4 regions of the Cytobacillus sp. FSL W7-1323 genome follow, and region 1 is predicted to be linked to each of the others. Evidence: riboswitches for the same ligand, from Rfam matches in the RefSeq annotation. Region 1 holds a riboswitch; each other region holds the start of a gene.
What was found. Region 1 has a riboswitch for S-adenosylmethionine ahead of MKX67_RS19365 (O-acetylhomoserine aminocarboxypropyltransferase/cysteine synthase family protein). Riboswitches for the same ligand answer to the same signal wherever they lie in the genome.
Positions count from the first base shown of each region.

Region 2: it holds a riboswitch for S-adenosylmethionine, as region 1 does, so the genes downstream of both, MKX67_RS06265 (methionine ABC transporter ATP-binding protein) here and MKX67_RS19365 (O-acetylhomoserine aminocarboxypropyltransferase/cysteine synthase family protein) in region 1, are expected to answer to the same signal.
Region 3: it holds a riboswitch for S-adenosylmethionine, as region 1 does, so the genes downstream of both, MKX67_RS07825 (alpha/beta fold hydrolase) here and MKX67_RS19365 (O-acetylhomoserine aminocarboxypropyltransferase/cysteine synthase family protein) in region 1, are expected to answer to the same signal.
Region 4: it holds a riboswitch for S-adenosylmethionine, as region 1 does, so the genes downstream of both, MKX67_RS05940 (2,3-diketo-5-methylthiopentyl-1-phosphate enolase) here and MKX67_RS19365 (O-acetylhomoserine aminocarboxypropyltransferase/cysteine synthase family protein) in region 1, are expected to answer to the same signal.

Region 1 covers NZ_CP151998.1:3,813,815-3,821,929, reverse strand. The annotation lists gene MKX67_RS19400 (acetyl-CoA C-acetyltransferase) at 1-1,061, shown strand, start outside; gene MKX67_RS19395 (acyl-CoA dehydrogenase family protein) at 1,272-3,056, shown strand; gene MKX67_RS19390 (arsenate reductase family protein) at 3,273-3,629, shown strand; gene gcvH (glycine cleavage system protein GcvH) at 3,716-4,099, shown strand; gene MKX67_RS19380 (toprim domain-containing protein) at 4,251-4,607, shown strand; gene MKX67_RS19375 (thioredoxin family protein) at 4,612-4,935, shown strand; gene MKX67_RS19370 (hypothetical protein) at 5,207-5,542, shown strand; SAM riboswitch class I at 5,631-5,736, shown strand; gene MKX67_RS19365 (O-acetylhomoserine aminocarboxypropyltransferase/cysteine synthase family protein) at 5,817-7,133, shown strand; SAM riboswitch class I at 7,221-7,325, shown strand; gene MKX67_RS19360 (methionine ABC transporter ATP-binding protein) at 7,439-8,115, shown strand, end outside.
Region 2 covers NZ_CP151998.1:1,193,599-1,201,713, forward strand. The annotation lists gene MKX67_RS06240 (trypsin-like peptidase domain-containing protein) at 1-435, shown strand, start outside; gene MKX67_RS06245 (peptidylprolyl isomerase) at 422-1,288, shown strand; gene MKX67_RS06250 (polyphosphate polymerase domain-containing protein) at 1,304-1,984, shown strand; gene MKX67_RS06255 (DUF4956 domain-containing protein) at 2,006-2,689, shown strand; gene MKX67_RS06260 (CotH kinase family protein) at 2,709-4,496, shown strand; SAM riboswitch class I at 4,589-4,695, shown strand; gene MKX67_RS06265 (methionine ABC transporter ATP-binding protein) at 4,779-5,792, shown strand; gene MKX67_RS06270 (methionine ABC transporter permease) at 5,782-6,447, shown strand; gene MKX67_RS06275 (acyl-CoA dehydrogenase family protein) at 6,558-7,775, shown strand; gene MKX67_RS06280 (uracil/xanthine transporter) at 7,990-8,115, shown strand, end outside.
Region 3 covers NZ_CP151998.1:1,508,295-1,516,409, forward strand. The annotation lists gene MKX67_RS07815 (LLM class flavin-dependent oxidoreductase) at 1-1,217, shown strand, start outside; gene MKX67_RS07820 (MetQ/NlpA family ABC transporter substrate-binding protein) at 1,235-2,050, shown strand; SAM riboswitch class I at 2,134-2,236, shown strand; gene MKX67_RS07825 (alpha/beta fold hydrolase) at 2,494-3,282, shown strand; gene MKX67_RS07830 (hypothetical protein) at 3,275-3,424, shown strand; gene MKX67_RS07835 (YezD family protein) at 3,445-3,612, shown strand; gene MKX67_RS07840 (hypothetical protein) at 3,645-3,965, shown strand; gene MKX67_RS07845 (LLM class flavin-dependent oxidoreductase) at 3,979-5,355, shown strand; gene ssuE (NADPH-dependent FMN reductase) at 5,369-5,917, shown strand; gene MKX67_RS07855 (alpha/beta hydrolase) at 6,125-6,928, shown strand; gene MKX67_RS07860 (enoyl-CoA hydratase-related protein) at 7,081-7,857, shown strand.
Region 4 covers NZ_CP151998.1:1,128,505-1,136,619, forward strand. The annotation lists gene MKX67_RS05910 (SDR family oxidoreductase) at 1-542, shown strand, start outside; gene MKX67_RS05915 (acryloyl-CoA reductase) at 942-1,928, shown strand; gene MKX67_RS05920 (GNAT family N-acetyltransferase) at 1,991-2,530, shown strand; gene MKX67_RS05925 (cupin domain-containing protein) at 2,567-3,100, opposite strand; gene MKX67_RS05930 (methylthioribulose 1-phosphate dehydratase) at 3,087-3,716, opposite strand; gene MKX67_RS05935 (2-hydroxy-3-keto-5-methylthiopentenyl-1-phosphate phosphatase) at 3,713-4,378, opposite strand; gene MKX67_RS05940 (2,3-diketo-5-methylthiopentyl-1-phosphate enolase) at 4,382-5,596, opposite strand; SAM riboswitch class I at 5,695-5,798, opposite strand; SAM riboswitch class I at 6,000-6,153, shown strand; gene mtnK (S-methyl-5-thioribose kinase) at 6,300-7,484, shown strand; gene mtnA (S-methyl-5-thioribose-1-phosphate isomerase) at 7,481-8,115, shown strand, end outside.

The DNA.
Region 1 (8,115 bases):
TGAAACGAGCTGGAAATTATGAAGGTAGTATAGATGATTTAATTATTGGTTGTGCCATGCCAGAAGCAGAGCAAGGTTTGAATATGGCCAGAAATATCGGTGCATTAGCTGGGCTTCCAGACTCGGTACCAGCAATCACAGTCAATCGCTATTGCTCATCAGGGTTGCAATCAATCGCTTATGGTGCCGAAAAAATCATGCTTGGTCACGCAGATACAGTGATCGCCGGTGGAGCTGAATCCATGAGTCTTGTACCTATGATGGGTCATGTTGTCCGTCCTAATTTAACTTTAGCCGAGACAGCTCCTGAATATTATATGAGTATGGGGCATACAGCAGAGCAAGTTGCTGGGAAATACGGCATTTCAAGAGAAGAACAAGATGCATTCGCTGTGCGTAGTCATCAAAAAGCAGCGAAAGCAATAAGTGAAGGTAAATTTGCTGATGAAATTACTCCGGTTGATGTAACACTCCGTCAAATTGGATCGGATAATAAAGTGAAAGAACGCACCTTCCAGTTTTTACAAGATGAAGGTGTACGGAGCGATTCAACAGTTGCAACTTTAGGGAAACTGAGACCAGCTTTTAATGTGAAAGGCTCAGTCACAGCGGGGAATTCATCACAAACAAGTGATGGTGCAGCAGCTGTAATGATTATGGACAGAGAGAAAGCAGATGCACAAGGACTGCAGCCTTTAGTGAAGTTTCGTTCTTTTGCTGTCGGAGGCGTGCCGCCAGAGGTTATGGGGATTGGGCCAATTGTAGCAATTCCTAAAGCTTTAAAACTAGCGGGGTTAGAGCTATCAGATGTCGGATTATTCGAACTAAATGAAGCTTTTGCTTCTCAATCCATTCAAGTTATTAGAGAATTAGGGTTGGATGAAGAGAAAGTGAATGTTAACGGTGGAGCTATTGCTTTAGGGCATCCACTTGGGTGTACCGGGGCTAAGCTAACTCTATCATTAATTCATGAAATGAAGCGTAGAAATGAGCAATTTGGTGTTGTAACGATGTGCATTGGTGGCGGAATGGGTGCCGCAGGTGTGTTTGAACTTCTTTAAAAACGACTATATTTGTTTTTAAAACCAATAGTGTTATAGAGCGGAAGACACTCGACTCCTGCGGTTAAAGATCAAAGAAATTTGAGCCCCGCAAAAAGTGAGTGTGTGCCGCAATGAACCGAAGTGAAAGTTCTATTTAACTACCTTTGAAAAAACAATGTTAACAAAAACTGCAAAAAGCATAAAGAATGAAGATGGAGGATGATGAACGTGTCAAATCAAACTGAAAAATTTATTAAAGGTGGAAGCTTTTTAATTGAAGATATTTCTTATGAAAATATGTACACACCAGAGGATTTTAGCGAAGAACAAATCATGATTGCGAAAACAACAGAAGATTATGTGACAAATGAAGTGGTCCCTCAAGTGGATTATTTAGAACAGCATGAATTCGATCGCTCTGTAAAACTATTGAAAAAAGCTGGTGACTTGGGCTTACTTGGTACAGATGTGCCAGAGGAATACGGTGGACTCGGTTTAGATAAGGTAAGTTCAGCACTTATCGCTGAAAAAATGTCACGTGTCGGTGGTTTCTCTATCTCACACGGTGCCCATGTAGGTATTGGTTCTCTTCCAATTGTATTGTTCGGGAATGAAGAGCAAAAGCAAAAATACTTACCGGTGCTTGCGACAGGCGAAAAATTAGCTGCCTATGCACTAACAGAACCAAGTTCAGGATCTGATGCATTAGGAGCAAAAACAACTGCTAAATTAAACGCAGAAGGCACACATTATTTATTAAATGGGGAAAAACAATGGATTACGAATGCTGGGTTTGCCGATGTGTTCGTTGTTTATGCCAAAATAAACGGTGACCAATTCACAGCTTTTATTGTTGAAAGAGAATATCCGGGTGTATCAACAGGTGCTGAAGAAAAGAAAATGGGTATTAAGAGCTCGTCTACAAGAACACTTATTTTAGAAGATGCACAAGTACCAGTTGAAAATGTACTAGGTGAAATTGGTCGTGGTCATGTCATTGCCTTTAACATTTTGAATATTGGTCGTTACAAACTTGGTGTAGGTGCAGTAGGTGGTTCTAAGCATGCCTTTAAATTAGGGGTAACTTACGCTAACCAACGTCAACAATTCAGTACGCCTATTTCTTCTTTTAATTTAACGAAGGAAAAATTCGGAACAATGGCAAGTAAAATTTATGCAGCTGAAAGCTCCGTTTACCGTACAGTGGGTCTATTTGATGACAGAATGAGTCAATTGAGTGATGAAGAAGTCAAAGACGGTAAAGAAGTAGCGAAGTCTATTGCTGAATATGCAATAGAATGCTCACTTAATAAGTTCTTCTCTACCGAAGTTCTAGATTATGTAGTTGATGAGGCAGTTCAATTACATGGTGGTTATGGCTTTATGGCAGAATATGAAGTAGAAAGAGCTTACCGTGATTCTAGAATCAATCGAATCTTTGAAGGAACAAACGAAATCAACCGTCTTTTAGTACCAGGAACGTATGTTAGAAAAGCAATGAAAGGTGAACTGCCTTTATTCGAAAAAGCAATGGCACTTCAAGAGGAATTGATGATGATGATGCCAGAAGAGCCAGGTTCTGAAGCATTAGAGCAAGAGAAATATCTTGTAAAGAACGCTAAGAAAATCGCATTACTTGCAGCAGGTTTATGTGCACAAAAATATGGAAAAGCTTTGGATAAAGAGCAAGAAGTTCTTGTGAATATTGCTGATCTGGTTTCTTACGCCTATTCTATGGAATCTACTGTTCTTCGTACTGAAAAAGCCATTGTAAAAGACGGAGTAGCAAAAGCTGAGCAAAAGCTATTATACACACAAATTTTCTGCCAAGAAGCATTTAATCAAATTGAGTTGATTGCGAAAGAAACTTTAGTAGGTGTGGAAGAAGGCGATACATTACGAATGATGCTTTCAGCGCTTAAGAAGTTTACGAGACATACTCCAACAAATGTAATTGCGAAAAAACGTCAAGCGGCTGAGAAAATTATTGAAGCTGAAAGGTTTGTAGTATAATATTTATCTTGAATAAAGTGAAGGAAAGTAACCTATTTACTTCCTCCATTTGCGAAGTTTATGACTTGAGGCTCAAGAACAAATTTGGGCCTCTTTGTTTTGTTTTTAATATGATAATAATTACAATTCTTCGTTATGAAAATAAAAAGAAATATGTTATGCTAATGAAACGATAGTATTCATGAATATAGGTATGATAAAATAGGTGGTGAAAACATGGCACTTACTTTCTATTGGTATCCTAAATGTGGTACTTGCCGAAAAGCGAAAAAATGGCTAGATGAACATGAAATAGCCTATGATGCAATACATATAGTGGAAAATCCTCCATCCCGCAAGGAATTAGAAGATCTTTACAAAAAGAGTGGGTTAGAGCTAAAAAAATTTTTCAACACAAGCGGTCAAAAGTATCGTGAGTTAGGATTAAAAGACCGAGTGAAAACGGCCTCAGAGTCGGAACTGTTAGATTTATTAGCATCGGATGGAATGTTAATTAAACGTCCATTAACAACGGATGGTACGAAAGTAACAGTCGGATTTAAAGAGCTAGAATTTGAACAAAATTGGCTGTAAATGGTGGATGCGCTTTATACGTTTTAAACGATCGTTTATTCGGTCATTAAAATAAACAATTTCCTAAATTAATGGAGGTATGAAACATGAGCACACCTAAAGAATTACGTTATTCAGAAGAACACGAGTGGGTAAAAACAGAAGGAGATAAAGTTCGTATTGGTATTACATACTTTGCTCAATCAGAACTTGGAGATATCGTATTTGTTGAGCTTCCAGAAGTAGGAGATGAAGTAACTGCTGATGAACCGTTTGGTAGCGTAGAATCTGTTAAAACAGTTTCTGAGTTATATGCACCAATTAGTGGTAAAATCGTTGAGATTAACGAAGAACTTAGCGATAGTCCAGAATTTGTGAATGAATCTCCTTACGAGAAAGCATGGATGATTGTTGTTGAGCCATCCGATGCAAGTGAAATTGACAAGCTAATGACAGCTGAACAATATGAAGAAATGACAAAAGAAGATTAATTGTAGTTAAATAAAGAAGGTCAAATCATTAAATGGTTTGACCTTTTTCTAAATTTCTATATAGACATACCAGATGAGTGCTGAAAAGTTTTCAAATGTAAAAAGGCTTACTATTATAAAATATATAAATGATATATATTAGGTGATGAGCATGCATATAGAACATGGCAATAAAGTGATTATTGTTGAAGGTAAATCTGACAAACGAAAAGTGAAAGGACTAATCAGAGAACCTGTAGAGATCTTATGTACAAATGGAACGATTGGCACTTCGAAGTTGGATGAATTAATTGATTATTTAATTGGGAAGGAAGTCTATATATTAGTCGATGCTGACGCATCAGGAGAAAAACTTCGTAAACAATTTAAGAGAGAATTACCAGAGGCAGAGCATATCTATATTGATAAAATGTATCGTGAAGTCGAGGCGGCACCTGCGCATCATTTAGCTACAGCCTTAATAAGTGCAAATATAGATATATATACCGAGTATTTAGATAAAGGATGATAACATGATTGACTGGTCAAACAATGACTTAAATGATTTGATCGCAAGGAAGCAATCCGGCTTATTTTATTTATTCACTCCTATGTGTGGGACATGTCAAGTTGCCGGGAAAATGCTAACAATTACTGAGCAACTGTTGCAGAACCTTCCTATAGGTAAAGCCGACCTGAATTTTTTGCCAGCAGTGGCAGAAAAGTATGAAATTGAAAGTGTACCGTGTTTACTTGTGTTTAAAAAAGGAGAGTTAGTTGATAAGCTTTATGCTTTCCATTCAGTACCTTATTTACTTGAACAAATTCAATCATATGAATTACAGTCTCAATTTTAAAACCACTTATTGTTTAGGAATAAGTGGTTTTCTTATGCTTTTAATCAAGGGGGGTTGCGTAAATGTTTAATTACACCCCTCACTCATTCTAGGCAGATGAATCGATGGGATATTTCTTTTTTCTGTCGATAAGTCTAGCTTTTGACATATTTCTCGGGAAATAGGTTGTGAACATTGTTGGAAATAAATGTTCTGTCAGTTAAAGTCGATAGTTAGGAGAAGGAAATCATTTCTTGGAACAGAATTATAGAATATAAGACGCGGGCTGGGGGTGGTTTCAATAGAGGAACTCATTTATCATTTTAATCAATCTTTAAGAGTAAATGATCATATTTTAATGATGTTAAAGGAACCTATAAGGATTCGAGTAGAATTAGAACAAAATCTAATGTATTTGACATTAGACCGTAAAAGGCTGCTAATTAAACATACTCGCCCATTGAAAAATTATCATATAAACATTCAAACTACTGCTGACCACTTTCATTCTTTGCTTCAAGGGCGTACGAGTCTAAAGAAACAAGTGGATGAAAAGCATATCATCCTTAAGTCGACTTTTAGACAATTATTAAAATTAGATGCCATTTTCGTATTAAATCAAAAATAATCATAAATACATCAAATGTCCTAAAAAAAGATTGACTTCCCAAAAAAAGGTTGTTATTCTATCCTTAGAATAATTAGAAAATTAAATATTCTTATCGAGAGTGGTGGAGGGACTGGCCCTATGAAACCCGGCAACCGGTTGTTTGATACACGGTGCTAATTCCAGCAGAGCATAAAAGCTCTGGTAGATAAGAAGAGATGATAAACCCTCTTCTTTGTGAAGAGGGTTTTTGGTCGTCTTTTCTTTCCAATTTAAAAAAGAGGAGAGATGTAAAATGGCAGAAAAAGAAAAGCAACTTCGATTTGAAACAATTGGTGTTCATGGTGGGCTAAAACCTGATCCAGTAACAGGGGCAAGAGCGGTCCCAATCTATCAAAATAATGCTTATCAATTCCAGAATACAGAGCATGCGCAAGACTTATTTGGCTTAAAAGAAACAGGATATATTTATTCTCGTATTCATAATCCAACGGTTACTGTGTTTGAGGAAAGAGTTGCATTGTTAGAAGGGGGAACAGGCGCATTAGCATTAGCAAGCGGGCAAGCAGCCATTTACTTAGCTCTTCTTAATATTGTTCAAGCGGGTGATGAAATTGTAGCTGCCTCTAATTTATATGGAGGTACATATAATTTATTTACAGTCACTTTACCAAAGTACGGCATCAACGTTAGGCTTATCGATATTAATAATGAAGAGGAACTACGAGCAGCAATCAATGAGAAGACACGAGCTGTATTTGCCGAAACCATTGGTAACCCGAGTTTACAAGTACTAGATATTGAAACAGTTTCAAATATCGCCCATGAACATGGTGTGCCGTTAGTGGTTGATAACACATTTGCAACTCCTTATCTATGTCGGCCGATTGAGCATGGCGCAGATATTGTTGTTCATTCTGCTACGAAATGGTTACTTGGGAATGGGACGACAATGGGGGGGATCATTGTTGACGGTGGTAAATTTGATTGGAACTCAGAGAAGTATCCAGGATTAAGTCAGCCGGATACAAGCTATAACGATTTAGTATATAGTGAGGCACTTGGCCCTGTAGCATATATTACTAAAGCGAGAGTGCAGCTTCTAAGAGATTTAGGTCCAGCACTAAGTGCACAAAGCGCCTTCCAATTTACGTTAGGTTTAGAAACGTTAACGGTTCGAATGAAAGAACATATTGCTAATACGAAAAAAATTGTGCAATATTTAAATAATCACTCTGCTGTTAATTGGGTACTTTATCCGGGCGATGACAACCATCCTAATAAAGAATTAGCAGACAAATATTTATCTAAAGGTGCAGGGGCAGTTGTCGTTTTTGGCATATCTGGTGGGCGTGAAGCAGGTGCGAAGGTTATTAATTCGGTTGAGCTGTTCGCACATGTAGCGAATGTAGGTGATGCAAAAAGTCTTATTATACATCCAGCAAGCACAACGCATCAACAACTTAATCAAGATGGGTTAAAACAAGCAGGTGTACCTGAAGACTTAATCCGATTATCAATTGGAATTGAAAATGTAGAAGATTTGATCGATGATCTTGAATCTGCTATTGAAGCGGCAACCGGTATTGCTTCATTAAATATAAGGGTCTAACAACTATTATTTCAGATTTGACACCTACTTCAATGACATGATACTATTACACAGGTACACAAAAAAATTCAATATATTCATAGTTTGCTCTTATTTAGAGAGGTGGAGGGAAGTGCCCTTTGAAGCCCGGCAACCGTCATTTAATTGAAATGGTGCCAATTCACTCAAAGCATTAGCTTTGAAAGATGAGAGAAAGGAATTTTCATAACAAGCCTTTCTGCTCATAAGCAGGAAGGCTTTTTTTATAAACAATGGATATGCTATAAATGTGTTGGTTTTTCTGGATTGAAGAGGTGAAGTATAAAATGATTTCAATAAAAGATGTAAAAAAGATTTTCTCAACGAAAAACGGGAAAGTAAATGCAGTAGACAATGTTAACCTCGAAATTAACGAGGGTGAAATATTCGGTGTAATCGGATACAGTGGTGCGGGTAAAAGTACATTGATTCGTATGTTAAATGGACTTGAAATCCCGACTGAAGGCGTTGTATCTGTAGCTGGGAATGAAGTTTCTCGCATAAAAGGTGCTAGCTTAAGAAAGGCTAGACAAGAAATAAGCATGATTTTCCAACATTTTAATTTATTGTGGTCTCGAACAGTACGAGAAAACATTGCGTTTCCATTAGAAATTGCTGGTGTACCTAAGAAAGCGCGACTAGAGAGAGTTAATGAATTAATTAAATTGGTTGGACTAGATGGTCGAGAGGATGCCTATCCCTCGCAATTAAGCGGTGGACAAAAACAGCGAGTAGGTATTGCTAGAGCACTTGCCAATAATCCTAAAGTACTGTTATGTGATGAGGCGACAAGTGCTCTAGATCCGCAAACAACTGATAGTATTCTCGACTTACTTGTTGATATTAATGAACGTTTAGGGTTAACTATTGTGTTAATTACGCATGAAATGCATGTCATTCGCAAGATTTGCCACCGTGTGGCTGTCATGGAAGGTGGAAGAATTGTTGAAATTGGCGAAGTGCT
Region 2 (8,115 bases), 1.9 Mb from region 1:
AATAGTTTGAAAATAGCTGATAGTGGCGTAGAAGGGTTAGGCTTTGCCATTCCAAGTAACGATGTCGAGAACATTATTGATCAGTTAATGAAGGATGGTAAAATCATTCGACCTTATCTAGGTGTTGGTTTGATGGACTTAAATCAAGTACCGCAGTTTTATCAAGAACAATTACCAAAAAATGTAGAAGAAGGTGCCATTATTACCCAAGTTGAGGAAGGTTCGACAGCAGAAACGGCGGGGTTGCAAGCTGAGGATATTTTAGTTTCAATTGGTGATCAAACTATTACAGCCGCTAATGACTTAAGAGAATCTCTTTATAAAGACTTTTCAATTGGCGATAAGGTTAAAATATACTTTTATCGTGATGGTGAAAAGAAAACAGTAGAAGTAACGTTACAAGGAAATGGGGAAAAGCAAGTTGAAAAAGAATAAATTATTGATTGCCACTGGTTGTATGTTTGTTGCTGCTGTCATAGTTGCTGTTGTTTTATACAATAGCCATTCAAAAGCAGCGACAGTCAATGGAGAAAATATAAGCAAAGATGATTTGAATGAAGCGTTAATGTCTCAATATGGCACTTCTGTTCTAGATACATTAATATCTGATCAAATTGTTCTTCAAGAAATGGATAAGGAGAAGGTAACTGTAACTGAAGAAGAAGTGGCTGAAGAAATGGATGCCTATATGGAGCAATATGGGGGAGAAGAGGCATTTAAAGAAGTGTTAGATGAAAACGGGGTATCCTATGACTCTATAGAACATAATATCGAAATCTACTTAGGTTCAAAGAAATTGATCACACCAGGAATAGAAATTACTGATGATGAGATGGAAACATACTTTGAAGAAAATAAAGAAAGTTTTTCTCAGGCAGAAGAGATAGAAGCAAGTCATATCCTAGTAGAAGATGAGGATACTGCCAAAGAAGTAAAACAAAAACTCGATGATGGTGACGATTTCTCAGAATTAGCAGCTTCTTATTCAACCGATGATTCAAATAAAGATAATGGCGGTGAATTGGGGTATTTTGGTGAAGGTGAAATGGTAGAAGCATTTGAAGAAGTGGCTTTTGCTATGGAAGTGGACGAAGTGAGTGATCCAGTTAAAACAGATTATGGTTATCACATTATTAAAGTAACAGATCATAAAGAAGCGAAAGAAGCCAATCTCGAAGATGCGAAAGAAGAAATAAAAGAGATGTTAATAGAGTCTAAGCTTTCTACTGAATATACGGAATGGCTAAATGAGAAATACGAAGAATACGAGATTAAAACGTATATTTAAAGGAGGTGAACGATTTTGAAAGGAAGGAAAGAGCTCAAACATGAAATCTCAAAAATGGATGGGGTTATACTTAAAAAACGCTTAAGTTCCTTTATGAATGCGGACCCCCATTCAAATGGGAGAGGGGGATATAATGTTCGTAGCGTATACTTTGATAACTTTGAAAACAAAGCACTAATAGAAAAAAAAGAAGGCTATATGAACCGGGCAAAATATAGGGTTCGCACATATAATAATGATTTTGACACAATTAATCTAGAAAAGAAAAGTAAGAAGAATAATCTGACCTATAAAGAAAAATGTCGGATGACAGCTGAGGAATATGAGCTTATTAGAGCTAGCGACATTTTATGGATGGAGAATGATTCCAGACCATTAATGAGGGAACTTTTCCATAACATGATTCGTTATCAATTGAAGCCAGTAACGGTTGTCGATTATGAGAGGGATGTTTATATCTACCCATATGGTAATGTACGTCTCACTTTTGATAGCAATATTCGTACAAGCTTAAGGAATCCCGACTTTTTAAATACGACAATGCCTATGGTACCATCCCTTGATCATCAATTGATGATACTTGAAGTAAAGTATGATGAATACATTCCCGATGTCATTAAAATGCTTCTGCAAATGCTAGATCGCAGGAAGGGCACGTATTCTAAATATCAATTAAGTAGAATGTATGGATTATAGAGAGAATAGGAGAAAAGCAAAATGGAAAGTGTGAATTTTTCAGATGTATTTAAATCAAGCTTTTTAGAAAAGACAGAGAGTTTTTCAATTATAGATTCCCTAATAGGTTTATTCATGGCTTTTGCAATTGGACTTTTTATTTATGCAGTATATAAGAAGACATTTTCTGGTGTGATTTATTCACATACTTTTAATATATCCCTCATTATAATGACCATGGCTACAGCATTAATTATTATGGGAATTTCCTCGAATGTCCTGTTATCACTAGGTATGGTTGGTGCTTTATCCATTGTCCGTTTTCGTACACCAATTAAAGACCCTATGGATCTTGTTTATCTTTTTTGGGCGATTGTTGCCGGTATTCTTTGCGGAGCAGGCTTTATTCCGTTAGTGATTATTGGCAGTTTAATGATCGGTCTCGTACTTGTATTGTTCGTTAACAAAATTACGATTCAGAACCCTTACTTACTCATTGTAAAATATGGGGGTGAAGATGTGGAATCTCAACTAGAATCGCTATTATCAAAGGTCACTAATAAACATATGATGAAATCCAAATCTATCATGAATGGTAATCAAGTAGAAATTACTTATGAAGTAAGAATGAAAAAAGAGCAATCTCAAGTGGTGAATAATGTAACGAACCTTAGCGGGGTAGAGTCGGCTGTAATGTTAAGCTATGACGGTAATTTTACAGCGTAAATGAACAGGAGAAAGGAATATGATTAAACGCAAATATGTCGTTCTCGTTTTTCTAATGTTGGCTGTTTTATTTGTTGGTATTCTATTCTTTCTACCTCATTTACTTCCAAAAGGGGAAGTAGTTGATCACTCTTATGTTTCAAAAGTATTCAATAAAAATAAAGTGACTCAAGTTGAGTTAACCCTAGCAGAAGATGATTGGGAAGATATACTAGAGAATCCGACGGAAGAAGAATATAAGATGGCAAATGTGACGATAAATGGAACTAAATTGAACCAAGTAGCTGTTCGGACAAAGGGGAATTCTTCCCTTTCTTCCGTTGCTAGAATGGAAGATTCTGATCGTTATAGCTTCAAAATAGACTTTGATTACTATACCGATCAAACTTTATATGGATTGAAAAAGTTGAATCTAAATAACCAATTTAGTGATGCTACGCAAATGCGAGAATATTTATCGTATCAATTAATGGAGAATATGGGATTACCCACACCTGCTTATTCTTATATGTATGTGACCATTAATGGTCAGGAATGGGGATTATATTTAGGTGTTGAACAAGTAGACGAAGTGATGCTTGGAAGATATTTTGAAAATCCATATGGATCATTGTACAAGCCAGATGGTACAAATAGTGACTTGAAATGGGTAAGTGATGATATTGATGATTACTCAGGTTTAAACTTGAAATCAGAGGAGCAAGATGAACAAGCGTTAATAGATATGTTAGATAGTATCGATAATGGTGGCAATTTAGAAAAAACTTTAGATGTGGATCAAGTATTACGATATTTTGCAGTAAATACGGCTGTCGTTAGCATGGATAGTTACCAAGGGCAAATGAAGCACAACTATTATTTATATGAAAATGATGGTAAGTTCTCAATCATTCCGTGGGACTATAATATGGCATTTGGCGGCTTTGGAGTAGGTATGGGTGGCGGAGGACGCATGAACGGAGATTCTTCAATCGCTGAAGAAAACCAAAACAAAAATCAAAATCAGGAACAACAAGGTCTAGCACCAGGAGAAGGTGGGCAAGGTGAGGATGAACAAGGTCAAGTTCACCAAGCTGAAATGGGGAACTTCGATGGTGGCATGGGAAATAGTAATTTAATGAGTGAAGATACGATTAATTTCAGTATTTCCGAACCTGTAGCTGGTACTTCTTTAGATGAGAGGCCTTTACTTAATGCTTTATTGGCAAATGATGAATTTAAAAAGCAATATGAAGCATACCTTGAAAAGATTGCCGAAGAATATATGACAAAAGAGTCTTACCAAAATACAACTACACAAATTAGTACATTGATTCTTCCTTATGTAGAACAGGATCCTACCAAGTTTTATACAACAGAAGAATTTCTACAAGCAGTGCAAGGTGATGAGAGTTTACCAGCATTTGCTGAGGCGAGATCAGAATCGATACTTGCTCAGCTTTCAGGTGAATTAGAAGTAGAATCACAAGCTTCTGAAGTCAATAACATGTTCCCTAGCCGAGCAGGTGGTGATGACCAGGAAGGTCAAGAAAGAGGAGAAGTATTCCAACCGCCAAACGGTAATGAAGGAAACATTGATGGTGAAATGCCTGAACGTCCGCAAGGCAATGGAGACTTTCCGCAGGAAGGAGATTTTGAGACACCAGAAGGGTTTGAAGGTATGCCTGGTGGTGAGGGACGTGGACAAGAAGAGCAACCTAGTACAGTAAAGTTCAAAACGTCAGCAATCATCTTGTATGTGGGTCTAATCACAGCTTTATTAGGAACAACTTTTTTTATCTTCTTGTTTAAACGAAGAGGAAGATAAGTAAATGCATAAATAATCAAAATACTATTGACAATTAATTCAATACCCGATAAAATTTCCTTTATCAAAGCAACACATTAAATTTAATATGATTCTTATCGAGAGAGACTGAGGGACCAGGCCCGAAGATGTCCGGCAACCTCCTTTTAAAGGGAAGGTGCTAAATCCTGCAGAATGATTTCATTCTGAAAGATAAGGTTTAATAACAATCATTTGTTGAGCCTCTTTCAAAGTGAAAGAGGCTCATTTTATGTTGTAGAGGATTTAGGGAGGGTGAGGTAAATGATTGAAGTCAATCATTTAGTGAAAATTTATAAAAGCAAAAAGAAGCAAGTAATAGGGGTTGACAATGTATCCCTTTCTATTAAAGAAGGGGAAATATACGGGATTATTGGCTATAGTGGAGCAGGGAAAAGTTCTTTATTACGCTGTCTAAATTTATTGGAGAGACCGACATCTGGTGAAGTGAAAATTGATGGCGTTGATTTAACATCTTTAACAAGTAAAGAATTAAGAAAAGCAAGGCAGAAGATAGGTATGATTTTTCAGCATTTTTATTTAGCGAGTTCGAAGACAGTGTATGAGAATATTGCCTTTGCTTTAAAAGCGGCAGGTAAAAGCCCGAAAGAAATAGATATCAGGGTGAAAGAACTATTAGAATTAGTGGGTTTAGCAGATAAAATTCATCAGTATCCCACACAATTAAGTGGTGGTCAAAAGCAAAGGGTAGGAATAGCCAGAGCACTCGCTAATGATCCAAAGGTTTTACTTTGCGATGAAGCCACGTCAGCTCTAGACCCTAAAACAACAAAATCAATCCTGAACTTATTAAAATCAATTAATAAAAAGCTAGGATTAACCATCGTACTTATCACTCATGAGATGGAAGTAGTCAAAGAGATTTGTCATAGGTTAGCTGTTATGCAAGATGGAAAGGTCATAGAAGAGGGACCGGTGTATGATATATTTGCGAATCCAATTGAACCACTTACAAAGGATTTCATTCAGAGTGTTCTTCAATTTGACTTACCACAACAATTGATTGAAAACAGGAAGGGAACAATCATTAAGATTCAATTTAAAGGTGCAATAGCAGAAGAATCTGTTGTTTCTGAACTGTTCCAAACATTCAAAGTAAAAGGAAATATTCTTCACGGCAAGATTGAATATATTCAAGAAGTACCTCTTGGTATTTTTATTATGGAGTTGACTGGCGAAATACCTGAAATAGAAAGAGCTATACAATATATTCAAGAAAGAACACAGAATTTGGAGGTAGTTGAACATGTTGCTTGAGTCCATTCAGGCGTTACTTCCTGAACTAAATACAGCTGTATTACAAACAATTTATATGGTCGCCATTTCTTTAGTTGCGGCACTTATACTAGGTCTTCCACTAGGTATCTTATTATTCGTTACAGACGAAGGATTGTTCTTAAAGAATAGATTTGTAAATGCTGTTACCGGTTGGATTGTCAATTTGATCCGCTCTATTCCTTATATTATTTTGTTAGTAGCTCTATTGCCGTTAACAAAATTAATTGCAGGTTCAACTATTGGTCCTACAGCGGCTTCTGTTTCATTATCTGTAGCAGCGATTCCGTTTTTTGCAAGATTGGTAGAAACATCCTTAAGAGAAATAGATAAAGGAGTCATTGAATCTGCAGTAGCAGTAGGCGCTTCCCCTTGGATGATAATTAAGGAAATTCTTGTCCCAGAAGCGAAACCTGGAATTGTTCAAGGTTTAACGATTACGACTATTAGTTTAATTGGTTATTCAGCAATGGCAGGTATTATTGGCGGCGGTGGTATTGGTGATTTAGCGATACGTTTCGGTTACTATCGCTATGATAATGTCATTATGATTACGACAGTAATTGTCCTCGTTGTATTGGTGCAAATCATTCAAATTGGTGGGGATAAATTAACTAAATATGTAGATAAGAGATAATAAATTCAAACGATAGATATAGTAAAGGGGATGGAGCCTTTACTATATCTATTTATCCTAATGATTGAGTATTAAAGAGAAGATGGAAACAGACGGGGAGGAAGGATTCTATGAGCACGATAACAGCTTCATCTAAGGAAGCGTATTTAGCTGAACAACTCGCTCGACCATTTATTAAGACGGCTCAACAAGAAGAATTATTTCATAAAGCTACGATATTAGCAGAAGGATTTAGTAAGAGGGCGCAAAAGATTGATGAAAATGCAGAATTCCCTTTTGAAAATTTTGAAGAATTAAAACAATCAAATTACTTAAGTTTAACGATTCCGAAAGAATATGGTGGTAAAGAGATTTCCTTATATGAATATTTCTTAATACAAGAAAGGATTGCCCAAGGTGATGCGTCTACGGCTTTATGTATTGGTTGGCACTTAGGTGTTATCTATGATTTAAGGGTTAAACGGAAATGGAAGGAAGAACAGTTTGCCAAGTTATGTGAAATGGTTATCAAAGATAATAAATTGATTAACCGCTGTGCAACTGAGGTAGCAACTGGCAGTCCAACCCGTGGTGGACTACCAGCGACTACTGCGGTGAAAAAAGGAACACAATGGATCTTGAATGGAAGAAAATCTTTTGCTTCGATGGCACCAGGGTTAGATTTTTCTCTTATTACAGCAACGATAGAAGCTTCAGGAGAAATTGGTATATTCCTTGTACCTCATGAGAACCCTGGTTTAAAAGTGGAATCAAATTGGAATATGCTAGGGATGCGGGGCACGCGTAGTGACGATCTCGTGTTAGAGAATGTAATTGTAGAAGAAACAGCATTAGTCGAATTAGAAGGTGTTCATTTTTATGCGATTCCTAATGCATGGTTACTACATTCAGCTGCTTGTTTTATTGGCGTTGCTATTGCAGCTCGGAACTATGCCATTATTTTTGCTTCTGAATATCAACCTAATAGCCTGCCTGGTCCAATCAGTGAAGTACCAGAAGTGCAACGTAAAATTGGGGAAATGGAACTCGAGCTACTAAAAGCGCGAACAGCACTCTATTCTATAGCGGATCGTTGGGATAATGAACCGAATAAACGAGGAGAATTAGGAGCAGAACTTGGAGCCATCAAACATCTTGTCTCTAACAGTGCTAATAAAGTGGTCGATTGGGCAATGAGAATAGTTGGTGCACAAAGCTTGCAACAAAGAAATCCTTTGCAGCGTTATTACCGTGATGTGCGAGCTGCGCTCCATAATCCGCCTATGGATGATGTAGTAATCACAAATTTAGCAAAAAAAGCATTATCATTTCAAAATAACAATGATTAATAAAACTATTTAAATCACATGCCCCTCTTCATATTTGGAGAGGGTTATTATTTGTATAGGCATATAGATTAGCTCCAATTTTTATCATTTTCATCGTATATGGGCTTCAAAATATTTCGTTTTTCATAATTCTTTTTTTAAAGGCTTCTTTCCTTTTGAAAATGAATTATACTAGTAGATGTGAAAATGAAAAACGTAGAAAGTGGTGTACAGATTGAAAAAGTTTATTTCATCAATGACAATGGTTTCTTCCGTACAATGGGTCTTTTTTATTTTTGCCAATACTGTTGTCATTCCGATTTCCATTGCCAATGTATTTGAGCTATCTAGTGAAACGATG
Region 3 (8,115 bases), 2.3 Mb from region 1:
ATGTATTAGGTGTTTATGATACGTATAAAGAAAGTAAAGAACCTTCAATTAACGATGGATTACAGTTTCCTGTTAATGATGGGGCGTTTGTCATCCCTGCTATGGCAGCAGTGACAGAGCATCTGTCATTTGCATTAACGGTGAGTACAACATATGAGCCACCTTTTGGGCAGGCAAGACGGTTTTCCACATTAGATCATTTGACAAAAGGAAGAGTGGCATGGAATATCGTTACTTCTTATCTTCCTAATGCAGCAAGAAATTTTGGTTTCAAAGATATGATCAAACACGATAAGCGTTATGAAATTGCCGATGAATATATGGATGTCGTTTATAAACTGTGGGAATCAAGCTGGGAAGATGGAGCAGTGATAGAAGATACAGAACAAGGGGTATTAATCGACCGTAAGAAAATCCATGAAATTCACCATAAAGGAGAATATTTTGATGTCGAAGGACCGCATTTAACAGAACCGTCACAACAAAGAACACCTGTTTTATATCAAGCAGGGACTTCTCCTAAAGGACGTGCTTTTGCAGCAAAACATGCAGAATGTGTATTTGTAGGTGGGCCAACACCTGAAAGAGTAAGAAATTATACAGAGGATATTCGAAAACAAGCGGAAGAATATGGCAGGAATCCGGAAGATATTAAAATATTCACTTTCCTAACAGTCATCGTAGGTAAGACAACTGAAGAAGCGGAAGAGAAATTTGCTGAATACAACCAATTATGGAGTGCAGATGCAGCGAAAGCACAGTTTGGGGGCGCAAGCGGTTATAATGTTGCGGAATTTACAAAGGATGAGTTAGATAACCCATTTGAATTTAAAGCTACAGAGCATGGGCATTATAAAGCTGCTTCATTAACGAAAGATGCGAAGAAAAAACTATCGATTAAAGAAGCGATTTCAAAACTAGAAGGATTAGATAGAGACAATATAATTGTCGGCAATCCATCAGAAGTAGCAGACCAAATTCAATATCAGTTTGAAGCCTCTGGTGTCGATGGTTTTAATTTAAATCATTTAGTAACGCCAGCAGATTTGGAAGATTTTATTGAGCTTGTTATTCCGATTCTACAAGAACGTGGTTTATATAAAAAGGAATACAAAAAGGGTACGTTAAGAGAAAAGCTTTTTACTCATGGCTCGCCCCTTTTACCGAGTGGTCATCCAGGAAGTAAATATCGTAAAGGTGAAAAGATAAATAATTAAAATAAGAGGTGAAGGGTATGAGAAAAGTTTGGTTATTATTTTTTGTACTGACTGGTTGCACTGTTTTAAGTGCATGTGGGACATCAGGTTCATCCGGCGAAGAAAAGAAAGAGATGGTCTTAGGGGCGACAGTTCCTTATAGTGATATGCTTGAGCAAGGTGTAGCACCACTACTTGAGGAAAAAGGGTACAAAGTAGAAGTAAAGGAATTTAATGATTATGTTCAACCGAATATTGCTTTAGATAGTGGAGATTTGGATGGTAATTTATTTCAACATAAAGTGTACTTAGAGAATTTTAACACTGAAAAAGGGATGGATCTAGTAGATATTATTTCTGTTCCTACAGCTCCAATTGGTATTTATTCAGAAAAATTCAACTCCCTTGAAGAAGTGAAAGATGGCAGCACGATGGCCATTGCTAATGATCCTACAAACTTAGCGAGAGGATTAACAGTTGCGCGTGATGCTGGTTTAATAGAATTGAAAGATGATATAAACCCAGTCAATGCAACAGTAAATGATGTATTATCTAACCCGAAAAATTTGAAATTCCATGAAGTAGATGCAGCCCAACTGCCAAGGTCTCTTGAATCAGTTGATCTTGCTGCTGTTAATGGTAACTTTGCGGTTGCTGCAGGATTAGATTTAACAACAGCAATTTATCGGGATCAAATTCCTGAGGAAATCCAAAATAGGATTGTTGTTCGTAAAGAAGATAAGGACGCCCAAATGGCAAAGGATATCATTGAAGCCATAGAGTCGGAGGAATTTGCAAAAGTAATTGAAGAAAACTTTAAAGGTTTTCATAAGCCAGAATGGATGGGCGAATGAGTAAATCATCTTAATTTTTAAAAAAAAATTGACAAATATTGATAAATATTATAGAGTAAATGATATAAAATTTAATATGATTTTTCTTATCCAGAGAGGTGGAGGGACTGGCCCTTTGAAGCCTCGGCAACAGGCAATTTATTGCACTGTGCCAATTCCAGCAAGCTGTTGCTTGAAAGATAAGGAGAGATAAAGAACGGAACTTTAACCTCTTCTTGTCAGAAGAGGTTTTTTATTTTGCATGATTTAATCACCAAGGGATGATCTCCTCTATACAAATGCTGTTTTTAAACTGATTAAACCTATTTGTTAAGTTGGAATTAAAGTTGCTGATTGGACCTCCAAAGGCAGTAGTGCAGCTAGATTTACATCAACGGGAAAAATCGGCAATGGTAGTCAACCATTGTCCACCAAAATGTTGCAATATAAAGGAGGACGAAAAAATGAAAAGAGTAGAATCAACAGTTATACCAGGTGCAGATTCTTTTTATTATGAAGGTGGGGACATTGGTATTCTCCTCATTCATGGCTTTGTTGGAACACCGCAGAGCATTGAGGACTTGGGTGCGGAACTTGCAAATAGGGGTTTTACTGTTCATGCCCCAAGGCTCACGGGACATGGAACAAAAAGCAGAGATTTAGAGTTATATGGTTATGATGATTGGTTCAATGATGTTGTTACAGCTTATAAGCAATTAAAGGAGAAGTGCAAACAAGTCTATTGTTTAGGTCAATCTATGGGCGGTGCATTAGCGCTGTTGTTAGCTAAGAAATATGGAGAGCTGGATGGTCTGATCCTAATTAATACTGCACTGACATTACCAGATTACGAGTATTTAAGATATTACGATGAGAAACACTATATTGACGAAGGTAGCCCAGATATCAAAAATCCGACTATACATGAAATTACTTACGATAATATTCCGGTAAAAGCAGTTCACTCTTTACAAAAGGTAATGAGTGACGCAGGAAAAAGTTTATCTCAAATTCATTGCCCAATATTATGCTTTAAGTCTATCCATGATCATGTTGTACCTCCAGAGAATACAGATCGTATTTTTATCGAAATTCAAACAGATCATAAATGGCTTCGAGTCCTTTACAACTCATACCATGTAGCATCCATGGATTATGATCAGACCAAAATTATTCAGGATACAACAGAATTTCTAGATACGATGAATGAAGAAAAAAAGAACACCGAGTGGGGGGGAAAAGAGGTTGGCTAAGTTTTTACAAAAAGCGATAGCAAAGAGAAAACAAACCTTAATCAACCTTATGCTTACTATAGATGAAATAAAGTTCAAGCGACATGAATTAGAACAGTTAACACTTACAGAAATAGAGGAGCTTGTAAAAAGACTAAAATAAGTCCCATAAAGGAGAATTTTATGGAAAAACACATTGATCAAGATAAAATTCATACCATTCTCACAACATTAAAGGAACTCGAATATGGTTGTGTCACCATTACTGTACACGAAGGGGATATTACCCAAATTGACATTACCGAGAAGAAACGATTTGCTCTGAAAAAGAAACAACAAAATAAAAAATGATGGAATGGAGCAAATGAAAAGGAGTGAGTTACATGCAGTCAACAATTAGTAATCAAGCACCCAATGTAGCTAAAAACCTATCAGGCTGCATGTACTTGAATCTACCTGACTTTCACTTTATTAGATGGTGTTGTCAATCTTTTAATATTAATAAAGGAATCTTCCATACGGTTGAACAATCGCTTTATGACAAAGGGTTGCATTCAATAATTGTTAGGAGACTGTTCGTCATCGCGTTTTTGGATTTTGCCTCGAATCAAATTGAAAATCGAAACAATAAAACGAGAATCAAATTTGGAAAAGGTGGTTTAAGTAAAGCACTTGATGAGTTTTTTATAAAATATGATCACTAAAGGAGAATTAAAAATGACCGCGAAAAGAATGTACCTCAATGCTTTTGATATGAACTGCGCTGGGCATCAATCACCAGGACTATGGACACATAAGGATGATCAATCTTCCACTTATAAAGACATATCATATTGGACACATTTGGCTCAAGTACTTGAAAAGGGACGTTTTGATGCCATTTTCCTGGCAGATGTGCTTGGTACATATGATGTTTATCAAAATTCTAGAGAAGCAGCGGTTAAACAAGGGGTACAAGTGCCAGTTAATGATCCTGCTTTCGTTGTTCCTATAATGGCGCAAGTAACAAAACATTTAGGGTTTGGTCTAACGGTTTCAACTAGTTTTGAACATCCATATGTATTTGCAAGGAGGATGTCCACTCTCGATCATTTAACAAAAGGAAGAATAGGTTGGAATATTGTCACATCTTATTTAAATAGTGCCGCACTAAATATAGGACTAGATCAACAAATCAGCCATGATGAACGTTATGAGATAGCTGATGAATATTTAGATGTCACATATAAACTGTGGGAACAAAGCTGGGAAGACGACGCAGTGGTTTTAGACAAGGAAAAAGGGCTCTATACAGATCCAAGTAAAGTTCACGATATTAACCATGAAGGGAAATATTTTAAGGTGCCAGGTGCACATCTATGTGAACCTTCTCCGCAAAGGACACCGGTTATTTTTCAAGCGGGTGCATCTACAAGAGGGAGAAAGTTTGCTGCTAAACATGCAGAGTTGGTCTTTATAAGTGTGCCCACAAAAGAAGCCGGTAAAGTAATAGTCGATAAAATTAGGGAAGCAGTAAGAGCGGAGGGGAGAGACCCCAGTGAAGTAAAGATTCTCTCTCTCGTCACGCCTATTATCGGTGAAACAGAGGAAGATGCTAGAGTTAAGTATGAGGACTATCAAAACCATGCTAGTTATGAAGGATCATTAGCGTTATTTGGGGGGTGGAGTGGTATCGACTTCTCAGAGTATAAAGCAAATCAACCAATCGAGTACGTTAAAAATGACGCCATTCAGTCAATCGTTGAAACATTTACGAATATAGATTCTACAAAGAGTTGGACGGTCGATGACATTGCCAAATTTGTTGGTGTTGGCGGGATGGGTCAAGTGGCTGTTGGTACAGCACACTCTGTTGCTGATCAATTAGAAGGATGGAAAGAAGAGACAGGAGTTGACGGGTTTAACGTTGCATATGCCGTCACTCCAGGTACATTCGAAGAGTTCGTTGAGCATGTCATTCCAATCCTACAAGATAGGGGGCTCGTAAGAAGAGAGTATGAAGAAGGTACTTTAAGAAAGAATTTATTTGGGTATGACCATTTGCCAGAGCATCATTATGGTAAAAAATTTAGTAAGTTGACAGTTACAAAATAGGAGGCATCTGAAGATGACAAATGTTGTAATCATATCGGGAAGCACATCAAACAATTCCCGTTTAAACGGATTAGAGCAAGAAGCGATTGCTTTTTTAAACAAAAAGGGCGTGCCATATGAGCAAATTACAGTAAGGGAGCTACCTGCTGAAGATTTAATTCATGCAAAATTTGATAGCCCAGCAATTATCGCAGCGAATGAAAAAGTAGAAAAATCAGATGCTGTAATTATATTAACACCAGTATTTAAAGCCTCTTATACAGGTGTACTAAAAGCTTATTTGGATTTATTACCTCAAAAAGGCTTCGTTGATAAATCTGTATTACCGCTTGTGATAGGGGGCTCATTCGGACATTTACTTATGATTGATTATGCATTGAAACCAGTTATATCCAGTTTAGGAGCAGAAACAGTCCTTCAGGGTGTATATGTTTTAGATAAAGAGATTGAAAGAACAGAAGAACATTGTTTTATTGTCGAAAATCATGTAAAGGAAAGATTAGATAAAGAATTAAATCGTCTGCATTCTTTATTGTCTATAAAGGAGTTACAACTAAAATAACTGAAAATATATTTTTTGCCGAACAACTCCTGTTTGTTCGGCTCCTTTAATTGTTTGAAAAAACTTTGAGATACAATATTTTTATAAAATTTAGAGTTGTATAATAAATAAGAGAAGATAAATTTTAGCTATTGTTTTGCCACTACTTTTATAGATTGAGGCATAGATTATATTATTATTGAATTTTTTAAAATGGAGGTTGATGATGTGACAATAATGAAATTAAGTGACGGTACAAGTATTTATTTTGAAGATGTAGGTAATGGTGAACCAGTCATTTTTATTCATGGTGTATGGATGAGTGGTCGATTCTTTGAAAAGCAGATAGAATACTTTAAGACTGATTATCGTGTGTTAATACCAGATTTACGAGGACATGGTCAATCAGAAAAAATCCATCATGGCCATACCATTGCACAGTATGCCGAAGATATTAGACAATTTATCACAAATTTAAAACTAGAGAATGTGACCCTTGTTGGCTGGTCGATGGGGGCATTTGTCATATGGGAGTACTTAAAGTTATTTGGTGATAAACATATTAAATCGACAGTAATCGTAGATGAACTTGCCTCCGATTTTAAATGGCCTGATTTCTCAATAGGCGCCTTTGATATGGAGACTTTAACTAGTTTTATGAGAGAAGTGCAAAGAGACCAAAAAGCCTTTTTAAAAGGCTTCATTCCACTAATGTTTAAAAAAGAATTAAGTCTAAGCGAGCTAGATTGGATGCTTGAAGAAACGACAAGATTACCTGCTTCCGTTGCAAGTGCCATTCTGTTTGATCAATCAGTCGTTGATTATCGTAGCTCTCTACCCGATTACGACATTCCCACACTTCTATGCTTTGGTAAGGAAGAAAAGTTGATACCAGTAGCGGCAGGCAAGCATCTTTTAAATGCTTTACCGAATGCAAAGCTGCATATATTTGAGGAAAGTTGTCATTGCCCTTTTCTAGAGGAAACTGATGTTTTTAACAAAATCGTAGATAACTATATTAAAGGTTTATAAAGAAGGTAACTAGCTTTTCTTCATAGGGAAGGCTAGTTTTTCCTATGTAATTTTTTAAGGTGAATGGCTTTGTTTTATATTTGAAAGGGTTTTCATGATTTAGTGGCGAATATTGTTATGAATATTTTTTAAAAAAGAAAAGGAGCTAGAGTATGGAACAAATTCAATTAGATATCAACGATTATATTGCTACAATAAAATTAAATCGTCCTGATGCGTTAAACGCATTTAATTATGAAACGTTAATTGAGTTACAACAGCAAGTAGAAAATGTTCGAGCAAACCCAGAGGTGAGAGTAGTTATTTTAACTGGGACGGGCAATCGTGCATTTAGTGTTGGTGCAGACCTAAAAGAAAGAAGAAATCTTACCGATGAGGAAGTAAGGCGAAACCTATATAAAATGGGGGACGTTTTTAATATGATTGCAGAGTTGCCTCAGCCGACGATTGCAGCTATTAATGGTTTTGCGTTTGGTGGCGGTTTAGAGCTTGCTCTATGTTGTGATTTTAGATTTGCGGCGGATGTTGCTAAGGTAGGCTTAACTGAAACAGGTCTAGCTATTATTCCTGGAGCAGGAGGGACGCAGAGGCTTCCTCGCTTAATTGGTGAAACAAAAGCAATGGAATTAATACTAACAGCGAAGAGGTTATCAGCCATAGAAGCACAGCAATACGGTATCGTAAATGAGGTATGTAATGAAGATATATTGTTAGATACAGTCATACAATTTGCGAGTAAAATGCTTAATAATGGCCCAATCGCACTTAAACAAGCAAAGTTTGCTGTTAAACAAGGAATGAATACTGACTTACATACAGGATTACATATTGAAAGAAAAGCTTATGAAGTGTTACTACCAACAAAAGACAGAGTGGAAGCATTACAAGCCTTCGCAGAGAAAAGAAAGCCGAATTTCCAAGGAAACTAACTGTTTAAAAAACCCTTTAACCACTATTTGTTCATTAGTTGTTAAAGGTTTTTTTGTGGAGATAATAACAGCTGTAAAAAAACTAAATATATTTACTTCAGTACCAGAAGGAGAACCTAGCATACACCATATAAAACAATACCTTCATTTTGTTGTAAAGCGCGCAAAAGGAATTTTGTCGCATCACTCACGGAAATGAGAGCTGGGCAAAATCATGCGTAACGCTTTAGACCCGGAATAGGAAAATAAATCTAAGAA
Region 4 (8,115 bases), 1.9 Mb from region 1:
CAGTTGATGGATTTGAGATGATGTTAGGGGTAAACCATCTCGGTCATTTCCATTTAACCAAGCAATTATTAGCAGCTTTAAAGGCTTCGGCTACTGCAAGAATTGTCATTGTATCTTCCGGTGCTCATAAATGGGGGAAAATGGATTTTGCAGATCCGTTTTTTAAAAAGGGTTTTAATGTAGCAAAAGGTTATGGAAGATCGAAGCTAGCCAATTTATTATTTATGAAAGGTTTACATGAAAGATTAGCACACACAAATGTGACAGTGAATGCACTTCATCCAGGAGCTGTTGCAACAAACATAGGTGTGGATAGAGAAACAGGATTTGGTGGCAAAGTGGTAAAATTACTGGTGCCATTTTTTAAAACAGCAGAGCAAGGGGCGGAAACGGCCATCTATTTAGCCACGAGTCCGGATGTAGAAGGGATATCAGGTGAGTACTATATTGACAAGAAAAAAGCCCATGTCTCTAAAAGGGCGAGTGATCCCCAACTAATCGAGCACTTCTGGAGATGGAGCATAGAACAGACGACGCTTTAATGATGACATCTAATAAAAAAGTTAACAGTGGGGTGAAATTTGTCTTCAATAGGTGAAATTGAAGAAGTACACGGTATATTAGTTTTGGAATTAAAATAATATTGAGTGAATCCCTTGTAGGACAAGGAATCAGGGTTTAAACAAACGAATAAAACTAATTTGAATGGTTTCATGCTTTAAGGAACGGGAATGAGTGTGAAAGAACGGCAAAAGAGGGGATGTTGCTATGTCTGAAAAAGGAGATTTCATGCTGGCGCATAAACAAAAGTTGAGGAACAAATTTACGTTGATAAGCATTTAGAAGCCGTGATAAAAGCGATTGCCATGTATGAAGTAGAAATGAGTATAGGGTCAATGAAGCCAATTTGAGAAGTTAAAGGGAAGGGTGGAGGAAGAGTAATGAGTTTTAAAGCAATAGTTGTAGATAAAGATGATAAAGATTTTTCTATCCAGTTGCGTCAACTTGAGGTAAGGGATTTACCTGCAGGAGAAGTATTAATTCAAGTAAAATACTCCGGAGTAAATTATAAGGACAGTTTAGCTAGTATACCTAATGGAAATATCGTTAAAGACTATCCAATGGTACCGGGCATTGACTTAGCGGGCATCGTTGTTTCATCTCAACATCCTGATTTTTCCAAAGGTGATGAAGTCATTGCTACGAGTTATGAAATTGGTGTATCCAGATACGGGGGGTATAGTGAATATGCACAATTACCTGCACAATGGGTACTGCCACTTCCAAAAGGACTTACATTAAAGAAGGCAATGACGATTGGCACAGCTGGATTAACAGCGGCTCTTTCCATATTAAAATTAGAACAGAATGGTCTAACTGAAAATAGTGGGAAGGTGTTAGTTACTGGGGCTACTGGTGGCGTTGGGAGTTTTGCCGTTGCCTTGTTAGCTAACCGTGGCTATGAGGTCGTTGCAAGCACTGGAAAGAAGAATGAACGTGATTACTTAATGAACTTAGGAGCTTCTTCAGTGATTACAAGGGAAGAAGTGTATGATGGGAAGATAAGCGCATTAAGCAAGCAAAAATGGATAGCAGCGGTTGATCCTGTCGGTGGAGAGCCATTGGCATCCTTGTTAAGCCAAATTCAATATGGGGGTGCCGTAGCGGTTAGTGGTTTAACTGCTGGAACGAATTTACCTACGACGGTTTTTCCTTTTATTTTACGTGGGGTGAGTCTCTTGGGAGTTGATTCCGTTTTTTGTCCAATGGAGATGAGGAAAGAAGCTTGGGAACTATTAGCGGAAGAAAGTGATAAACTTCCGTTTGATCAGTTTATTTTTCAAGAAGTTTCATTGAGTGAAGTTGAGCATGTCTTGCCATTGCTTTTAAAAGGAGAAACGAGAGGAAGAGTACTTGTACACATATAGTATCTACTCACAATAACTTATAAAAAGGCGGTCCTAATTTCTGATAGAATGGAGCGAAAGACATGCAGTTGAAAAGTAACCGTCTCGTCATTCGATCGTATATGTATGAAGATTACGAAGCTTGGATAGCGGGATTAAAGAACCGTTTAGTATCGCAATCACGTCATGATGAAGGACGCCCACAAGATTTACCTGCTTATACTAAAGAAAAATTCAAGAAGAAAATCGAGCAGTGGAGCAAGCAAGATGATGCCTGGCAATTATCTGAGTTTGGTATATTTAGAGAAAATGATGGTGCACATATAGGAAAAATAGAATTGTATCGAACACAGAGGAATGGCAAGGAGTTAGTACTACTTGGTTATGCAATTCACAATCAATATTGGCGAAAAGGATATGGAAAAGAAAGCGTAGTAACGATCATACCTTTTATTTTTGAATATTTACAACCTGAAAGAATAGAATTACATATTGATAGTGATAACCTCGCCTCCATTCATTTAGCAGAATCTATTGGTTTTAAATATGAAGAGAAACAGTCTCAATTTTCATTTGATAGTGGAGAATGGAGCGAATTTTTTATCTATTATTTAGAGAAATAAGGAGAGGCCCCCGATTATGAAGGAGCCTCCCTGATATTAAGCGTTCAATTTTTCTTTCTCGTAAACAGGTACCCAACCTTCTGGTGTAACAAAGAGGCGAATAGCAACAACTTTTCGATCATCAGCTAAAGTAAAATAGTGGCGCGTGTTTACGGGTACAGAAATTAAATCACCTGGATCTAAATGGACTTCAAAAAACGATTCATCTTTTCCTTGGATAATAAAGACTCCATGCCCACTTACGATGAAGCGGACTTCATCATCGGTATGATGGTGTTCTCTTTGAAAGTTAATTAATAATTCATCTAAATTTGGCGTACTGTCTGAAAGTGAAATAACATCTGCAGCTTTGTAGCCGCGCTTTTCAGAAATGGTTTTGATTTCAGTTGAAAATGCATCTAGTATGGCTTGCTTTTCATCATCAGATAAATCGTATTTTTCGTGTAATGTCACTTCTAATTGCTCAATGTTCCAATTTTCATAGATGACTTCTTGTGCAGTTAAAAATGTAGATACCTCTTGTTGATCAGTAATCACTTTTTCTTCGTTTTTGAATTTAATAATGGCCATGTAAAACGCCTCCTTTTAATTGAATAAGAGATAATTTATATTGAAATAAAAATTCGCAAGCCTCTAATAATTTTTTCGCTTCAAACCCATCGACTCCCCAAACAGTAATCCCGTGGTTGTGAATTAAGACTGCACCTTTCTCTTTGCTGACGTAAGCAGAAAAGTGATCCGCTAATGTAGGGATATCCGCATCATTGCGAATGATCGGGATGGTGAGTATATCATCTTCTCCCCATAGTCCAAATGCTTTAATTAACTCTTGATGCTGAAAAGATACTACACCTTCTTGATAGAAAAGCTCAGAAATAACATTATTAGCAACTGTATGAACATGAAGACTTGCTCCTGATGACGTTTTCTTATAAATTTCACAATGTAATAAAGTCTCAGCTGAAGGTTTAGATGACGTGTTTTCTAGGGGCTTTCCTTCTAAGTCTACTAATAAAAAATCATTAGCTGTTCTCTTTCTTTTATCAAGTCCGCTTGAAGTGACTAAAAAGCTGTTTTCATCTACGCGAATGGATAAATTACCACTAGTACCCATAAACCAATCTCTGGCTGCTAATTCATCTTTAATATCAGCTAATGTATCCCACTTTGTTTCATACGTTGTCATGATTTCGCACCAACTAGTTCATCGAGGTATTCAATGCAATCATGGAAGGTTTCGAAAGGTGTATAAGAAATACCAGTTTCTTCACATTTTTGAATTAAGAAATCTCTAGCAAGTACGGCATCTGCTATTTTGGCTGCTTCAAAGTCTGTAATCGAATCTCCAATAAGAATATTAAAGTGTTCAGGAGAAGAGTGTTTTCTAATAATGGTTGGTTTACAACAGCCGCAACCTTGTGAAGAACATAGTTCATCACACTGGTGTGGATAGTGAATATCTATTGTTTCTAAAGCAAAGCTTGCGTGATTGCAAAATACTTTCGTAAATGGCCCATAAGGTTCAAGTACTGGTTCTAAAAAAAAGTCAATCCCACCACTAACAATATAAAGAGGGATACCGTTTTCATGTGTATATCTAACAAAAGCTGAAAATCCTTCACGAATTTCTGCACTATTTAATACAAAATGGATAATCTCTTCTTTTTTACTTGTTGGTAAAAGTGAGAAGAGATTTTTAACACCCTCTTGGATAGAGATATTTTGAGCTAAAATATCTTCCTTGATCTGTTTTGCCTCAATAGGACCGAAATGCTCCATAATCTTTACAATGTTGTCGTTATTCGTAATTGTTCCATCGAAATCACAAAAAATCATTGGTTTTGTCATCTTTTATGACGTACCTCCCCATTTTGCTAATGCTGCTTCTAATTCTTGCGCTTTTGTTGCACGATGAGTATTTTGTTGTATGACGTGATCAATGGCTTGCCTAAAAGCTCTCACGCCAGCTGCTGCTCCTTCAGGATGACCATGGACCCCGCCGCCAGCATTAATTATACAATCATTGCCAAAGTCATGATAAAGCAACGGAACTAAACCTGGATGAATGCCTGCTGAAGGGACCGGGAATGCCTGATTCAAGCCATTTTCTTCGGTTAACTGTCTAGCGATAGCTAAGGTTTTTTCTTTTTCCATGGCAACAGAACCATATGGAGAAGGAAATAAAGAGAAATCTGCGCCTGCTAAGCGAGTAAGATTACCGAGTAATAAATCAGGAGCCACACCATAGAAGTTTGAAGAAGTATAGGCCCCACTATATGCAGGATGTGCCATGATAGGTAACTGCACTTCATTGTTTTCAGCTAGTGTTTGGAGCATATCTAGACCGTAAGTGTGAACATTGAATAATAATGCATCCGCCCCTAATTCGCTCGCATGTTTTGCTTTATCTACTAAATCCATTGTTCTCCCAGATAAATTGACTGCATAAAGTGTCCTTTTTCCAGTCTTTTCATAGACTTCATCTAGTATTTCTTTACCTGCGATAATTCGGTCTTCAAAAGAGATGTTGACATCAAAAAGAATTTCATCATCTTTTACAATATCAACGCCTCCCATAGCCTGGTCTCTTAACTGTTCTCTTAAAAAGTGAATATCCCTGCCGATAATGCCTTTAAATATACTCATAAGTAATGGGCGGTCTTGAATATTTAGTTTCGATCTTATATTTTTTATACCGAATTTTGGTCCAGGAAAACGGGAAAGATCCTCATTATCAAATTCCAGATTTAATAATTTTACTTCACCATCTAGAGATAACTTTCCAAATACAGTTGTTAAGATTGCTGGAATATCAAATGTGAAATTATATGTAGGGTAGGCGATACTAATTTCGCACCTTACTTCACCGAATCGATTGGGATGTTCATCATCATAAAATTCTTGTAGTGCAGTGACTCTGCCTTTATGTTTTAGTAATTGTTTTTGCTCAAGTAATGGTAACGCTGTCCACGAGCCTATCGTTAATCCTAAAGCGATATCCTCTGCTTTTTTCTCTAATGAACCGGGTCTTGCGTATACTTGATAAGTTGCAATTACATCTCCCATATGAGAACCCTCCCTGATAATTTCGAATTGACATTGACAATAAAAAACCCTCTTCTTAATCAATAAGAAGAGGGTTAGTTCGCAGTGATAGAACCTTCTCCTTATCTGTCAGCATGATTGCTGCAAGAATTAGCACCGTGTTCATTTAGAATCGGTTGCCGGGCTTCATCGGGCTCGTCCCTCCGCCTGCTCTTGATAAGAAAATTTATGATTATCGTTTTAAATTTTTGCACAATTGTATTATGTCACCAGGTGTTTTATCTGTCAACAGAGAATTTTTTACGTTATATGACAAAATTCTTTTAACCTTAAAAAGATGAAAAGTTTTAAAAAAAAGATTGACACTTTTTTATAATCGGTGATAGTATTTGCTCAAGATATTTCAAAAAATGAATCTTTTATACTCTTATCAAGAGCAGGTGGAGGGAAATATGGCCCGATGAAACCCAGCAACCGACCGTAATATCGTTGTGAAACGAGGCGCAGCTAGAGAATTTCTGCGCCTAATGTAAGGCACGGTGCTAATTCCATTCAGAAGTTATTCTGAAAGATGAGAGGCAAAATCGTAATGACGAATGCCTCTTTCTGTACAGGAAAGGGGCATTTTTGTTTCTGTAATGACAAAGCAGGTCCGACTACATCTCTTCATGTAGTCACCCCTGTTTTGTGCCACAGATAAATAAAGAAATAAGGGGGAAGAGATATGGCTGTTTTAGATAATATAGGTTATCGCGCTTTGACAGAGGAATCAGCGTGTGAATACGTGAAGAGTTTAAAACTGTTTTTACCGGATGAAAAAATGACGGTGGAAGAGATTGGTGATGGTAATTTGAATTATGTTTACCGTATTACTTCTAATCATAAAAGTGTAATTATTAAGCAAGCACTCCCTTATGCAAAAGTAGTCGGAGAAAGCTGGCCTCTAACACTTAAACGTGCAAAACTGGAGGCAGAAGTGCTTAAGAAGCATGGTGAATTCGTTCCTCACCTCCTCCCAGCAGTACTAGCATCAGATGAAGAGCTAGCATTAACTGTGATGGAGGATCTTTCCCATTTGACAATTGTAAGAGACGGATTGATTCAAGGGGATCATTATCCGAATTTATCAGCTCATATTGGTGAGTACTTAGCAAAGACATTGTTTTCAACTTCAGATTTTGCTCTTCATCCGTTTGAGAAAAAGAAACTGGTCGCTAAATTTTCAAATCCTGAACTATGTAAAATCACTGAGGATTTAGTATTCACCGATCCATTTTTTGATGTGGAAACGAATGATTTTGAAGCTGAGTTGGCTGAAGTGGTTCAGCAACTATGGACTAATGACAAGTTGAAACTTGAAGTAGCCAAAATAAAATATGCTTTTCTCACAGAAGCAGAGAGCTTACTACATGGTGACCTACATACAGGGAGTATATTTGCGAGTAAGAGTGAGACGAAGGTGATCGATCCTGAGTTCGGCTTTTATGGTCCGATTGGATTTGATGTCGGTCAATATATTGCCCATCTCATTTTCCAAGTACTTGTACGAAACGAAAACGATAGAATCGTTATTCTTCAACAGATAGAAGAAGTATGGGATGTGTTTTCTCAATATTTTTCAGAAGCTTGGCAAAATTCTGTTGTTAATCCTTTTACGAAAGTACCAGGCGCTCTAGAGTCTTTTCTAGCTAAAGTATTTAAAGATGCTATCGGAGTAGTAGGGTGTGAATTAATTCGGAGAACAATCGGATTGTCGCATGTGAAGGATCTTGATGGAATAGAAGATAGTTCAATTAGATTATATGTGAAGAAGGCAACGATTCAATTAGGTTCATCCTTGATTATTAATCGCAAAAACATAGTAACAATCTCGCAACTTCTTAAGGAACTGGAGGCGTATACATCATGAGTATACCAACACCAATTGAATGGCAAGAAGGTAGATTGAAAATTCTTGATCAAACCTTATTACCCCATCAAACAAGATGGATAGAACTCGAAACCATTGAAGATGTCTTTGAGGCAATTATTCAGTTGAAAGTAAGAGGGGCGCCAGCTATTGGAATTACTGCTGCTTATGGTTTAGCGATTGCTGCAAAAAAATACGAAGGGGTCGACATTGAAACTTTCCATCTTAGAATTCATGAAGATTATCTTTATCTAGCGGGCTCTAGACCGACAGCTGTTAATTTGTTCTGGGCTTTGGATCGAATGATGAAAGTAATAGAAACGCTGTATTCAACAGAGGAGACAATTATCAGTTTGGAGCAAGAAGCAAAGAAAATACATCAAGAAGACGAGGAGATTTGTCGCCAAATTGGTGAAAATGCACTAAGTCTATTGAATGGAAGGAAAAAGGTATTAACGATTTGCAATGCGGGAACGATTGCTACAGGAAAATATGGTACAGCGCTAGCGCCGTTTCATTTAGGCAAGGAGAAGGGTGTTGACTTTCAAGTATATGCTTGTGAAACGAGACCGGTTCTTCAGGGAGCGCGCCTAACTGCTTGGGAGCTTCAACAGTCCAATGTGGATGTGAC